DNA from 2 places in the Candidatus Protofrankia californiensis genome. Region 1 is predicted to be linked to the other one. Evidence: riboswitches for the same ligand, from Rfam matches in the RefSeq annotation. Region 1 holds a riboswitch; the other holds the start of a gene.
The links. A riboswitch is a leader RNA that binds a small molecule or an ion and turns the genes downstream of it on or off. The one in region 1 is predicted to bind cyclic di-AMP.
Positions count from the first base shown of each region.

Region 2: another riboswitch for cyclic di-AMP. It lies ahead of DD1DGNOD_RS31210 (C40 family peptidase); the one in region 1 lies ahead of DD1DGNOD_RS03240 (transglycosylase family protein).

Region 1 covers NZ_CAAAFT010000058.1:6,110-12,027, forward strand. The annotation lists gene DD1DGNOD_RS03235 (transglycosylase family protein) at 174-905, opposite strand; cyclic di-AMP (ydaO/yuaA leader) riboswitch at 911-1,075, opposite strand; gene DD1DGNOD_RS03240 (transglycosylase family protein) at 1,594-2,298, opposite strand; cyclic di-AMP (ydaO/yuaA leader) riboswitch at 2,304-2,452, opposite strand; gene fbaA (class II fructose-bisphosphate aldolase) at 3,015-4,052, opposite strand; gene DD1DGNOD_RS03250 (CAP domain-containing protein) at 4,886-5,918, shown strand, end outside.
Region 2 covers NZ_CAAAFT010000278.1:2,855-8,772, forward strand. The annotation lists gene DD1DGNOD_RS15125 (metallopeptidase family protein) at 1-72, opposite strand, end outside; gene DD1DGNOD_RS15130 (S1C family serine protease) at 270-1,229, shown strand; gene DD1DGNOD_RS15135 (hypothetical protein) at 1,222-1,476, opposite strand; gene DD1DGNOD_RS15140 (peptidoglycan-binding protein) at 1,661-2,374, opposite strand; gene DD1DGNOD_RS31210 (C40 family peptidase) at 2,848-3,579, opposite strand; cyclic di-AMP (ydaO/yuaA leader) riboswitch at 3,582-3,743, opposite strand; gene DD1DGNOD_RS15150 (cold-shock protein) at 4,389-4,817, opposite strand; gene DD1DGNOD_RS27100 (hypothetical protein) at 4,909-5,055, opposite strand; partial or broken gene DD1DGNOD_RS29530 (transketolase-like TK C-terminal-containing protein) at 5,082-5,918, opposite strand, start outside.

The DNA.
Region 1 (5,918 bases):
CCTGCGGGGGAATCCGTCAGGCGATGGACCTGCCGGGAGGGGGTGGGCCGGCAGGTCCATCACATGATCGGGGTCCGAGGGTGGTGGAGCACCGGACGGCGACCGGGCGGAACACGATCGGATCACCTGTGATCTTTTAGCCACGAAATATCACATGATGTACATCTTGTGTGTCACAGGACGGTTGGGTTGGTGACGGTGACGTCCCAGAGGTTCTTGCCGACCACGCCGGCCTTGCCGTCGTCCACCCGAGTCAGATAGGAGTAGAGCGATGCCAGACCCTGGGACTCCCGCCCGAAACGTCCGTCCACCTGGAGAATGAACTTCTTCTGGCGCATCTCGCTCTGCCAGACATAGGCGTCGGGGCGGACCTCGCCGGACAGAGCGCTGGACAGCGTCGTTCCGGTGAAGTCCGCCGAGTCCAGCAGGGCCTTGGCGCGATCCAGCGTCATCGCCGGTTGTGCCGGAGTGATCGCGCGCTCTATCGCACCGGCACTGGACGTGCCAGCGGACGACGACGGTGCCGGGCCGTTGCGGGTCAGGCCCATCTTGGCCGCGCAGGACGGCCACGGGGACCAGCCGCGGGAGTTGTAAAGCTTGTAGGCGGCCTCGTCCTGGAGCGCCGACGGCGCGTCGCTGGGTAGACCGGAGTAACCCAGACCGCGCCAGGTCCCGGTGTCGAACTGGTAGGCGCCGTAGTAGCCGTTGCCGGTGTTGATCCGATAGTTGCCGCCGGACTCGCACTGACGGAGCTTGGCGAAGTCGTCCGCGGTTGCGGCACCTGCGGGTGCGGCCGTGACAGCCAGACCGCTGCCCACGAGTGCTGTTACGGCACCGGTGGTACGCAGGACCTTCATGACGGTGGAGGGATGCTGCGGGGCGCGGTGCCTGCCACCAGACGGCATGTGGGTCGGTCCTTCCCGTCGCCTACGAGGTGAGCTGTCGGGTGCGGGCGGGAACAAGCCCGGCCGGTAGCGCTGATGGGCGCTGCCGGCTTTACCCCAAGGACTCCGTGTGCGGACGTCCGGATGTTGGTTCCCCCGCTCCTGTCCTTGTGGCTCCGCGGTAGATCGTGCCGTACCGGACGGGGACAGGATTCGGCGTCCGTCCGGGCGGCCTCACCGATCCGGTGAGTGGGAAGAACTCTAGCGAGTCTGGCTCTATCGAAGCAAATCGGGGTGTCGGATGAACTACACCCACGTGACTCCTATCACCCGAATGGGCTAAACACCTTGAACAAGTGACTCTACCTGGCGATCCGGACCTCTCTGTGACAGGGTCGTCTTCTTCAGATTTTATAACTTAAAGTGATAAATTCAGTCTTATCCGTATTTCTGGTTGCGCTGACTGTCACCTCTCAAGTGCTCTGGGGAGCAGGACCGCCCGGATCGGTCCCTGGGCCTCTCGGATCGGCTTCCGGACCTCTCAGACGGGCTTCGCCGATCCGGGAGGGACCTCGGATCCGGGCAGGGACCTCGAGTGCGAAGCGATCGTGATCGCGCTGTCTGCGGTCCTCCAGCGCGATCCGCCGCGTGCCTGACCACGGGCGAGCCGGCGGCTGTCGGTCAGGTGAGCCGCCGGCTGTCGGGTCGTTCAGGCGAAGGTGGCCGCCCGGGTCCGTGGGCCGCAGATGCCGTCCACCCGCAGGCCCTTCGAACCCTGCAGAAGGCCGGCCGCAAAAGCCGACTGGGGGCCGTAGCGACCGTCGATCAAGATCTTGTAACCGAGCGCGTTCATCTGGAGCTGCCAGGCTCGTACGTCCGATCGCACCTGATGGATCAGCCCGGTGGTGAACAACGTGCTGTCCGGGGCGTCCAACAGGCTCTCCGCGCTCTGGCGCACCACCAAGCGTCGGGTGCGGGTCGAGTCGGACGGCGAGCTCGGGCTCGCCGACCCCGCGCCGGACGAGCTGGCGTCTGCCGCAAGTTGGTCGGCGCCCATCCCCTGGCCGCAGATCGGCCACTGGCCGAAGCCGGATCGGACAGCCAGTCTCAGCGCGGCCTCGTCCTGGGTGGCTGGAGAGGCGCCGCTGGGCAGCCCCGTGTAGCCGAGACCCTGCCAGGTGCTCAGGGCGAACTGGTAGGCACCGTAGTAACCGTTGCCGGTGTTGACGGTGTAGTTCCCGCCTGACTCGCACTGGCGGAGCTCCGCCCATGTGGTGGCGGCGCTTGCGGGCTGTGACATCACGATGCTTCCGCCCACCGCGGCGACCAGGGCGGGAGCGACCACCAGCGCTCGGGCGCCCATCCGAGCCCGGCCGGTTCCGTGATGTCGACTGCGAGAACGTGCACTGGACATATTGGTTATGCCCTTCCCCACGCCTGCGAAGTGAGCTGTCGGGTTCGGGCTGGGATTGCCCGGCCGCATTTGCGGCTTCACCCCGAGGACGCCCGATATCGGCGCCCGGAAGTGGGTCCCCCGTTCCTGCCGCAAGTTTGGGTTTTCGTCGGACGAGGGCAGGATTCGGCGTGCCGCCCGACGCGTGTTCGCTGTATCGCGAGCACGGCGGAGACCATAACAACAATTGCTGGGCGCCGAACAAGCAGCGAATCCGCTTCGTGAGGATGCACACATCGAGCCGGCCGCTCTTGCCGAGGCTCGGGATCGGATGGTAACGCGCACGTACGCACGCTCATTACTTTCATCGTACTTTTATTGCCGTGGAAACTCCGTATCCCGCCGTGGCGGTGACGATCGGAACCGGATTATCCGGGTAGCGAACCGTGCGTGATCCGGCTGTCCGTATGGTCCAGGTCGAAAACCTGCATCCAGGCGATCGGGTACCTGCGGTGCGAAATGCACCCGATCTCGCCGAACGGGCACCGAATGACGGGACGGGATGCACACCACCGTGATCCGACGATGGTGCGACGTTTCCGAAACCTGTTCCATACCGATGGCGGGTGGCCGTTGCCCCCTGTTCGGGGATTGGTGCCCGCACGCGAACGCTCGCCAGCCGGACGACGGGCCCGGTCTGGCGAGCGTGTTGTTGAGTTGCCCTGCCCGGAGTGGGTTCAGCCGGCGAGGGAACGTCCCACGGAACGCAGGTCCTCGCACGCCTTCACGACCCGGGCGGCCATGCCGATTTCGGCTGCCTTGCCGTAGCTGCGCGGGTCGTACTGCTTCTTCACGCCGACCTCGCCGTCCACTTTCAGAACGCCGTCGTAGTTCCTGAAGATGTGATCGGCAACCGGCCGGGTGAACGCGTATTGGGTGTCGGTGTCCACGTTCATCTTGATCACGCCGTAATCCAGCGCTTCGCGGATCTCGGACAGGTCGGAACCGCTCCCGCCGTGGAAGACCAGATCGAGCGGTTTGGCGTCGGCTGGCAACCCGAGCTTCTGCGCGACATACTGCTGCCCATCCCGAAGGATACTCGGACGGAGTTTCACATTGCCCGGCTTGTATACCCCGTGCACGTTTCCGAAGGTTGCTGCGACCATGTAGCGGCCCCGCTCCCCGGCGCCGAGGACCTCGACGGTCCGCCACATGTCCTCGGGTGTGCTGTACAGCTTCTCGTCGATCGCGCCGACGATGCCGTCCTCCTCGCCGCCGACAACACCGATCTCCACTTCCAGGATGATTTTGGCCTGGTCCGTGTCCGTCAGCAACGCATCGGCAATCTTGAGGTTCTCCTCGATCTCGACTGCGGAGCCGTCCCACATGTGGGACTGGAACAGCGGCTCACGTCCCTCCTTGAGCACCCGCTCCTTGGAGATTGCGAGCAGGGGGCGCAGGTAGGTGTCGAGCTTGCCGGCCGGACAGTGGTCGGTGTGCAGGGCGATGTTGACCGGGTACGCCTTGGCGACATGGTGGGCGAACTCGGCCAGCGCCTGGGCGCCGAGAACCATGTTCTTCACCCTGGTACCGGAGAGAAATTCGGCCCCTCCGGTGGAAACCTGTACGATACCGTCGCTCCCGGCGTCGGCGAAGCCCTTCAACGCGGCATTCAGGGTTTCGCTCGACGTGACGTTGATCGCGGGGTAGGCGAATGCTTCGGCCTTGGCCCGGTCGAGCATCTGCACGTAGACATCTGGGGTGGCAATGGGCATCGGTCTGGCTCCTGTGGACAGTCGGGGCACGACGTGTCCGATTCGGTGATATTTTACCGATTCGGACGTGCGTCGTGCCGGGAAGTTGCGCGAAGGGTATGACGAGCGGTCCCCCTTCGGCGGGCAGGCTGCGACGGGTGAGCGTGGATGGTCTGCCGGGCGTGGTGTTCTATGACGTCATCCTCACTCTCGTCTTCGTCGAGAGCGGTGTCATCCGTCGGTTTCCGGCTACCCGGTGACACCGTCCTGCTCGCCGCCGGGGTTGCTCGCGGCCGACTCGGGCGCGGGCACGTCGCTCACTGTGTGGGAGCACATCCGGTAGATCTTCGATCGCACGGATCTCGCCGCCCCGGCCTGCGTCGACCTGCGTCCAGCAGACATACCCTGGCGACCGGGGTACCGTCGATCGCGATTTCCGGTGCCATGGTTGGTTATGCTACCGGGAAGCGCCCGGCCGCGCCCCCGTCCGAATGCAGTGAGGGCCGTCTGTCCGGCCGGACTCGTGCCTTCTAGCAGCGCTTTGGTACTCCGGCCTCGGGCTTGCGGTCCGGCCTGTTCTGTGGGCACGGACCTTTGTCCCGCCGCGCTCCGGGGCATGGTGATGACGCCGCGGGCCGGTCCGGTCTCGTCGTGGTCATCGAAGTGCCGTAGTCGCCGAAGCGGTCATCGGCGGAGTGGCGCGGCGGACGGGCCCGATGACCTGTCATGCTTGGTACTCGCTATTGTTGACGCCGGCTGGATGGCCAAAGGTGTCCCGATCATGTTGTTCGCGCCCAGGTCTTCGGGCCAGCGGAGGGGACATGCGCGGGGGGACCGACCGGACGGAAGGTTCCATGGATCGACATCGCAGGCACGGCTGTACCCGCCGGAGGTGGTCCGCTGCTGTACCGGCAGTCATCCTCGGTGTTCTCGGGGCCGGTGTGCTGGTCCTGACACAACTCGCCGACCGGGCCGGACCTGCCGGCGCCGACACGTCGGTCGTCGTCTCCCCGGCGTTGGCGTCGTCAACAGCTGCGGTCGCACTCGCTGCCCGATCGGTGTCGCAGCCGATGGCCGACCGCGGCACTGTCGGTGGGATCATGCAGCTTCACGCCGCCGTCCCCGCGGATACGCGAACCTGGGTGGCATTCGTCCTGAAGGGGCCCGGGACGATCGTCCGGGTGGCGCCCGCCGCGCCGTACGAAGCCACCGTCGACACCCGCCTGCTACCCGACGGCGCCTACACGTTGAACGAGATCGTGTTCCAGTCGTACCGAACCCCCTCGGTGCGCGCGAGCCGGTTGCAGATCGTCAACACGCCCCCACAGGCGACCATTGCGCAGGTCCGCGCCCAGCCACAGCCCACGGTCGGCCCGCCGGCCACGCCGACCCCAGTGGCAGCGTCCACGCCGGCCACGCCGCCCCCGGCGACGTCAGCCACGCCCCCGGTGACATTGGTGCTGTCTCCGGCGAACCTGGCCGCATCGGTGGCGACCACGCCGTCCGCCCAGGTCCTGGACGAGGCATCCCAGGTGGTCGCGCTCACGAATGCTGAGCGGGCCAAGGCGGGCTGCGGGGCGTTCACGGCGGATCCCCGGCTGACCACGGCCGCGCAGGCACACAGCGCCGACATGTCCGCTCACAACTATTTCAGCCACAACAGCCAGGACGGTCGGACGCCCTTCCAGCGCATGGCGAAGGCCGGGTACGAGTTCTCCATGGCCGCGGAGAACATCGCCGCGGGTCAGCGCACACCCGCGGAAGTGGTGCGGGGCTGGATGAACAGTGCCGGACACCGCGAGAACATCCTGAACTGCTCGTTGAAGCAGATCGGTGTCGGCTACGCCGCCGGAGGCAGTTACGGCACTTACTGGACGCAGGATTTCG
Region 2 (5,918 bases), on a different contig from region 1:
GAGCTCCGGCGGCAGGCTGTCCAGCGCATCGGCCACCAGAGCCTCGAACCGGTCTCTGGACACCTCGACCACGTCGGTGAACCTCCTGTCGAACCCGAAACCGCCGATCGGCACCGTCTCACCCGTCTTGGCGTCGACCGGCGCAGGCAGAGACCGTCGCCCGCCCCCGCAGCCGGGCAACCAGCACGGGAACAACCAGGCACGGGAACATTGTCCGCACTCCCCTGCTTCTAATAACGTAATCATGTAAGCAACACGGGGAGGTCGGGATGCAGGATCCGCTCGATGCCTACTCGCAGGTGGTCATCCGGGTCGCCGCAACCGTCTCCCCCGCTGTCGCGAGCCTGCGGGTACGGACGCCGCGCGGCGAGGGAGCCGGATCCGCCGTGGTCTTCACCGACGACGGCTTCCTGCTCACCTCGGCCCACGTCGTCGACAGTGGATCGGGGCGCGCGGAAAGGCCCGGTATGGGCGGCGTGGTGGGCACGGCCGAGTTCGCCGACGGCACCCACACCGACGTGGACGTGATCGGCGCCGATCCGCTCTCCGACCTCGCGGTTCTGCGCGCCCGCGGCAGCACGCCACCACCGGCGGCACTCGGTGATGCCGCCACGCTCGCCGTTGGTCAGCTTGTCGTCGCGGTGGGAAATCCCTTGGGCCTGACCGGCAGTGTCACCGCGGGAGTCGTCAGCGCGCTCGGCCGGTCGCTTCCCACCCGGGCCGGCACCACCGTCCGCGTCATCGACGAAGTGATCCAGACGGACGCGGCGCTCAACCCGGGTAACTCCGGAGGTGCGCTGGTCACCGCTGACTGCCACGTCGTCGGCGTGAACACCGCCGTCGCCGGGATCGGGCTCGGGCTCGCCGTCCCGGTCAACGCCACCACCCGTCGCATTCTCGCCGCGCTCATGCGTGACGGCCGGGTGCGACGCGCCTATCTGGGGGTTGCCAGCACCGGGGCGCCGCTGCCACCGCATCTGGCCGAACGGTTCGGCCGGCGACACGGCGTGCGACTGGCCGAGGTCGTCGTGAACAGCCCAGCCGGTCGCGCCGGCCTGTTCGCCGACGACCTGGTGCTCTCCGTCGCCGGGCAGCCGGTCGCCACCCCCGGGGACCTGCAGCGACTGATGACCGAGGAGACCATCGGACGTCCGCTCGAGCTGACCGTGTGGCGGCGCGGCGCACTCGTCGACGTCATCGTCGTCCCCCAGGAACTGGCGCTCACCTAAGTCGACCGTAGTCGCCGTTGTAAAGATTCGTGTGAATTCCGAGCAGGCCGGCCAGTAACAGCGCCGCCAACGCATAGACCATGGTTATCCGAGGGCCGATGAGAATGGCGGCGAGCATCGGGCTGACGACCGTCAGCGTAAGAACTACATACCTCCCGTGACCGGCCAGACGTAGAGCGACCACGGCCATGAGCACCAACAGCGGGGCGAGGCGAGGCACCCAGCCTGTTGATCGTAGCCGCGGCATACTCGCTCGTCTTCCACCGGGGAACCGAGCGAAACCTGCCGGCACACAGTGTGCCCGTTGTCCGTCTGCTCCGGCCCGGCTGACCGACCGGTCAGCCGGGCCGGAGCAGACGACGGGTCGGCCACGGACAACGGAATTGTCAATTCCACATTTTCAATCACATATTGTCAATCACACGAAACCGTCAGCCGCACGGGAACAGCCGGGCGTGAGTGCGTGCGCCGACTATACCGTCAACTGCAAGTACGTGCTGTCGCTGGTATTCCTTCACCACCCTGGTGGTCTGCGGGCCGAATTTCCCGTCGACGGCAAGAGAATATCCGAGGTCGGCCAACCGTCGCTGTATCCTGACGACCTCGGTACGCAGGCGACTTCCGTTTCTTATGGCCACACCGGACTGACCACCGGACGATGGGGCCGAACAGTCCCTGTTGGTGTAGTGGATCCCGGTGACAGGCGGGACCGGAGTGCTCGGTCGTGATACCCGTGTGGTCGTCGGGCGGGTGCTCACAGCGGCCGCGGCAGCATTCCCCCGCGTCAGATAGCGGCGGTAGGAACCGTTGGTGTAGGCACCCCACGCACGCACACCCTGGCTTTCACACACCTTCTTCGCCGCCCACGCGTTGGTGGCCGGATCGAACAGGTTCCGGCCCGCCAGCCAGCTCGCGTGGGCCCGCACGTTGATCTGCCAGAGTCCGCGGGAGTCCTCGCCGCGCGGGTTACGCGCTTTGGCGTTGCCACCGGACTCCGCGAGAGCCACCGCCACCCAGGTGCTCAGCGGCACCCCCTGGCAGCTGGGCAGTCCCGCGTTCATGCCGACACGGGCGATGGTCGCGTCGGGAACGATGGCGGAAGCGGACGCCGGACTCGCGCCGGCCGGGGCCGCAGTCAGCATCATTCCAGCCGCTGTTCCGATGAGCCCAACAGTGGTTGCTAATGCGGCGCCGGTGCACCGACTCTGCTTCCTATGTTTTCCTTTGGCCATACTCAGACATCTCACCTAAAGGTATCGTTGAAGCGGCCCGTACTGTTTCTTCCGGTAGCGGTACCGGTACACCGTTTCCAGCGTCGAGCACGCCGTCACCAGGGTCGTCCAGCCTTGTTCCGGACGACGGGCAGGCACCGTTCAGGCCAACTGTTCAGGCCAACTTTTCAGGCCATGCGAACCATTCGTTCAGGCCATTATTTCGGGCCATGCGAACCGAAGGTGACGTGCTTTCTCGACGTCCGCTACAGGACTCGTTCGGGGCTCAGGAAATGGCTGCCGGATACCGACAGAAAAACAACTCACGGCGTTACCGGTTCGCAATTCCCTGCGTTACCGGTTCGGGGTGACAAAATGCCCGGGACTGCTCACCCGGGGCAGCGGTCTCACCTGATACGACCTACCAGGTAGTTGTTGGTGTAGACCTTCTGGAGCCTGACCACGGCTCCGCTGTGCGGGGCGGCCCACATCATTCCGTTCCCCGCGTAGATCCCCACGTGATGGATACTTCCCGGCCGACCGAAAAAGATGAGGTCACCGGGCTGCTTGGCACTCTTCGGTATTTTCTGGGAGGCACCGTACTGGGCATTGGACACCCGCGGAATACTGCGGCCGAGCTGTTTGTAGACGTAGCGGACGAGGCCGGAGCAGTCGAATGCCCGCGGGCCCTCGGCGCCCCACACATACGGCTTGCCAGCCTGCTTCGACGCCAGATAGACGACCTTCGCCCCGAAGCTGCTGGAGGACGTCGAAAAACTCACCGGTTGCGCCGACACCGCCCCCGTGGCGGCAGCCGGCGACGAGGTCGCCGACCAGGTGGCCGGAGTGATCGTGAAGGTGGCCGGTCGGACACCGGCCACAGTGGTCGTGGCGGCGTCGGCCCAGCCTGCCCCGTTGACCCCGTTGGCCCCGTTGGCCCCGTTGGCCTCCAGCCCCCGGTCGTTCGCCCAGGCCGGGGCGGCCAGACCGGAGAGGGCCACGGTTCCGGTGGCCGCGGCGGCAACCGCCGTACGTGCCGATATCCGGCCAAGGGTGGACCGGGTCGTCCGCGCGCGATGACGACCCCGCCTGGGATGTTTTACGGCAGCCGAACCTGAATTCACCTGATATGCAGGCAACGATGATCCTTCCCATACGCCTGCGAGGTTAGCTGTCGGGTTCGGGCCGGGAAGCCCGGTCGGCGCGCGGGAACGCGCAGCCGACTTCACCCCAAGGACGGCGCCGCGGTGGCGACATCCGGCGGAAGGTGGGTCCCCCGCTTCTGTCCTGGCGATTACTAGTTGGAGACGCCGGACCATGGACAGAACTCGGCGTGTGGTCCGGTGCCGTTGAGAGCTCGGCCAACGTAGCGAACTACTTTCGGTAGTCGCAAGTAGCAGTTTTCTCGGCATGTCGGCGCAAAATGCTTACCCTGCGTATCATTTGCACAAGCCGTCTCAGGGCAGCTGCCAGGACGACACCGGTGAGCCGCAGCGTGGCGGGGCTGCGCACCATTGCCGGAGTCCTCCGGTGCGTATCGTGAAGCACCCGGCGCAGACCGGCAACGACATTTTTCTCTGCCACCGTGTTCCTCTGCCACCGTGCGATCCGGTCCCGCGCGGGCCCGCGTCCACGGATATCCGTCCACGGGGTATCCCGCCTCCCCCGGCGGGCAGCTTCAGGATCCCGGCAGGGCGGGCGCCGGTGGGCCGTTGCGGCCGGAACACCCATATGGATCGAGATCAATACAGATCAAAAGCGAAAATATGAAACCGCGGTATCCATCGGCTTACCTACCGGCGTGCCCGTCTGCGGACGAGCAGACGGGCGAGCACGCGGATACAGCATTACGAATCAACCCGTGCGCACAGCGTGGTCAGTAGCGCACGTGGATCACCGCGAAGCGGGAGATCACCGCCTTCGCCGGTACCAGCGCCGTTCGAACCGATCAGGATTCGACCCAGCCACGCGCCTGTGCGAGGCTGGTAAGCCGCTGCCGTATCTGGTGTATTTGACTGCCGGTCAGGGTCGGTACCGATTCGATAAGCGTCTCTGTCAGCAGGTGCCGGAACTCCCCGATAGTGAGGACGTCGCACATCTCGTCGTCGTCAGTACCCGAGCGCCCGACGTTCGTGCTTTCGGAATGCGACAGCAACGGGCGGGCCGGAACCCGACGGACAAGGCGGACAACCGACGCCTTCGGGCCCCTGTCGCTTTCCTCCGCCTCGAACTCCACCAGCGTTCCGGGCTGGAACAGGTGTTTCTCATCCTGAAGATCGTTCGCGTGTATGAAAATATCGTCGCCACCGGCATCGGGCGCTATAAAACCGTAGCCACGAATTCCGTCGAAACGCAAAATCCTACCAGTACCCACCACGTCTACCCCTGTAGAGAACCTCTGTGCCAGCTTAGCTCCAACACCCCCCAACCATGAGGTTTACTCACACTCCCAGTTGCGCATGGTCAGGTCAAGCCGACACGCGAACCACAACAATGATCGACAAGAAGTGATCGAGGAAACGCCCGGAGCCGGCCAGGGGCGACTCGTCAACCATCTGACCGGCTCCCAGCGCGGCGTGCCCCGGTGGCCGGCAGGCCACCGGAAACGCGATCATGCTTTTCGCGCTCGTGGCCCTGAGATCTACGCCGGATCGCGGAACGTGTGGACGGCGGCAAGGCACTGCTTGGCGACGCTGACGACCGCCTGCGAAGTGAACCCGAACTTGGTCTGCAACGCCCGTAGCGGGGCGGACGCGCCGAAGGTCTGCATACCGATGATCGCCCCGTCGGTGCCCGCGTACCGTTCCCATCCGAGCGTGGAGGCCTGTTCGACCACGACGCGCGCGCGGACCGACGGTGGCAGCACCTGGTCGCGGTACTGCGCGGGTTGCCGGTCGAACAGCTCCCAGCACGGCAGACTGACCACGCGGGCGCGCACACCCTGCGCGGTCAGCTCCTCGTAGGCGGCCAGGGCCAGGTGCACCTCACTGCCGGTGCCGATCAGGATCATCTCGGGATCGCCGTCGGGGGCATCGGCGAGGACGTAGCCCCCACGGGCAAGCCCGGACGCGGCAGCGTAACGGGTCCGGTCCAGCGTCGGCAACGCCTGCCGGCTCAGGATGAGCGCGGCCGGCTCCCGCCGCAGACCCATGACGACCCGCCACGCCTGCGCAACCTCGTTGGCGTCGCAGGGACGGATCACCAGCAGGCCGGGGATGGCCCGCAGCGAGGCGAGTTGCTCGACCGGCTGGTGCGTCGGCCCGTCCTCCCCGACCCCGATGGAGTCATGGGTGAACACGTGGATGACGGGGAGCTCCATCAGCGCGGACAGTCGCAGGGCGCCCCGGGCGAAGTCGGAGAAGATCAGAAAGGTCGACCACAACGGCCGCACCTTGCACAGGGACAGCCCGTTGGCCACCGCGGCCGAGGCGTGCTCGCGGACGCCGAAGTGCAGGTTGCGCCCGCCCGGCTCGCCGGC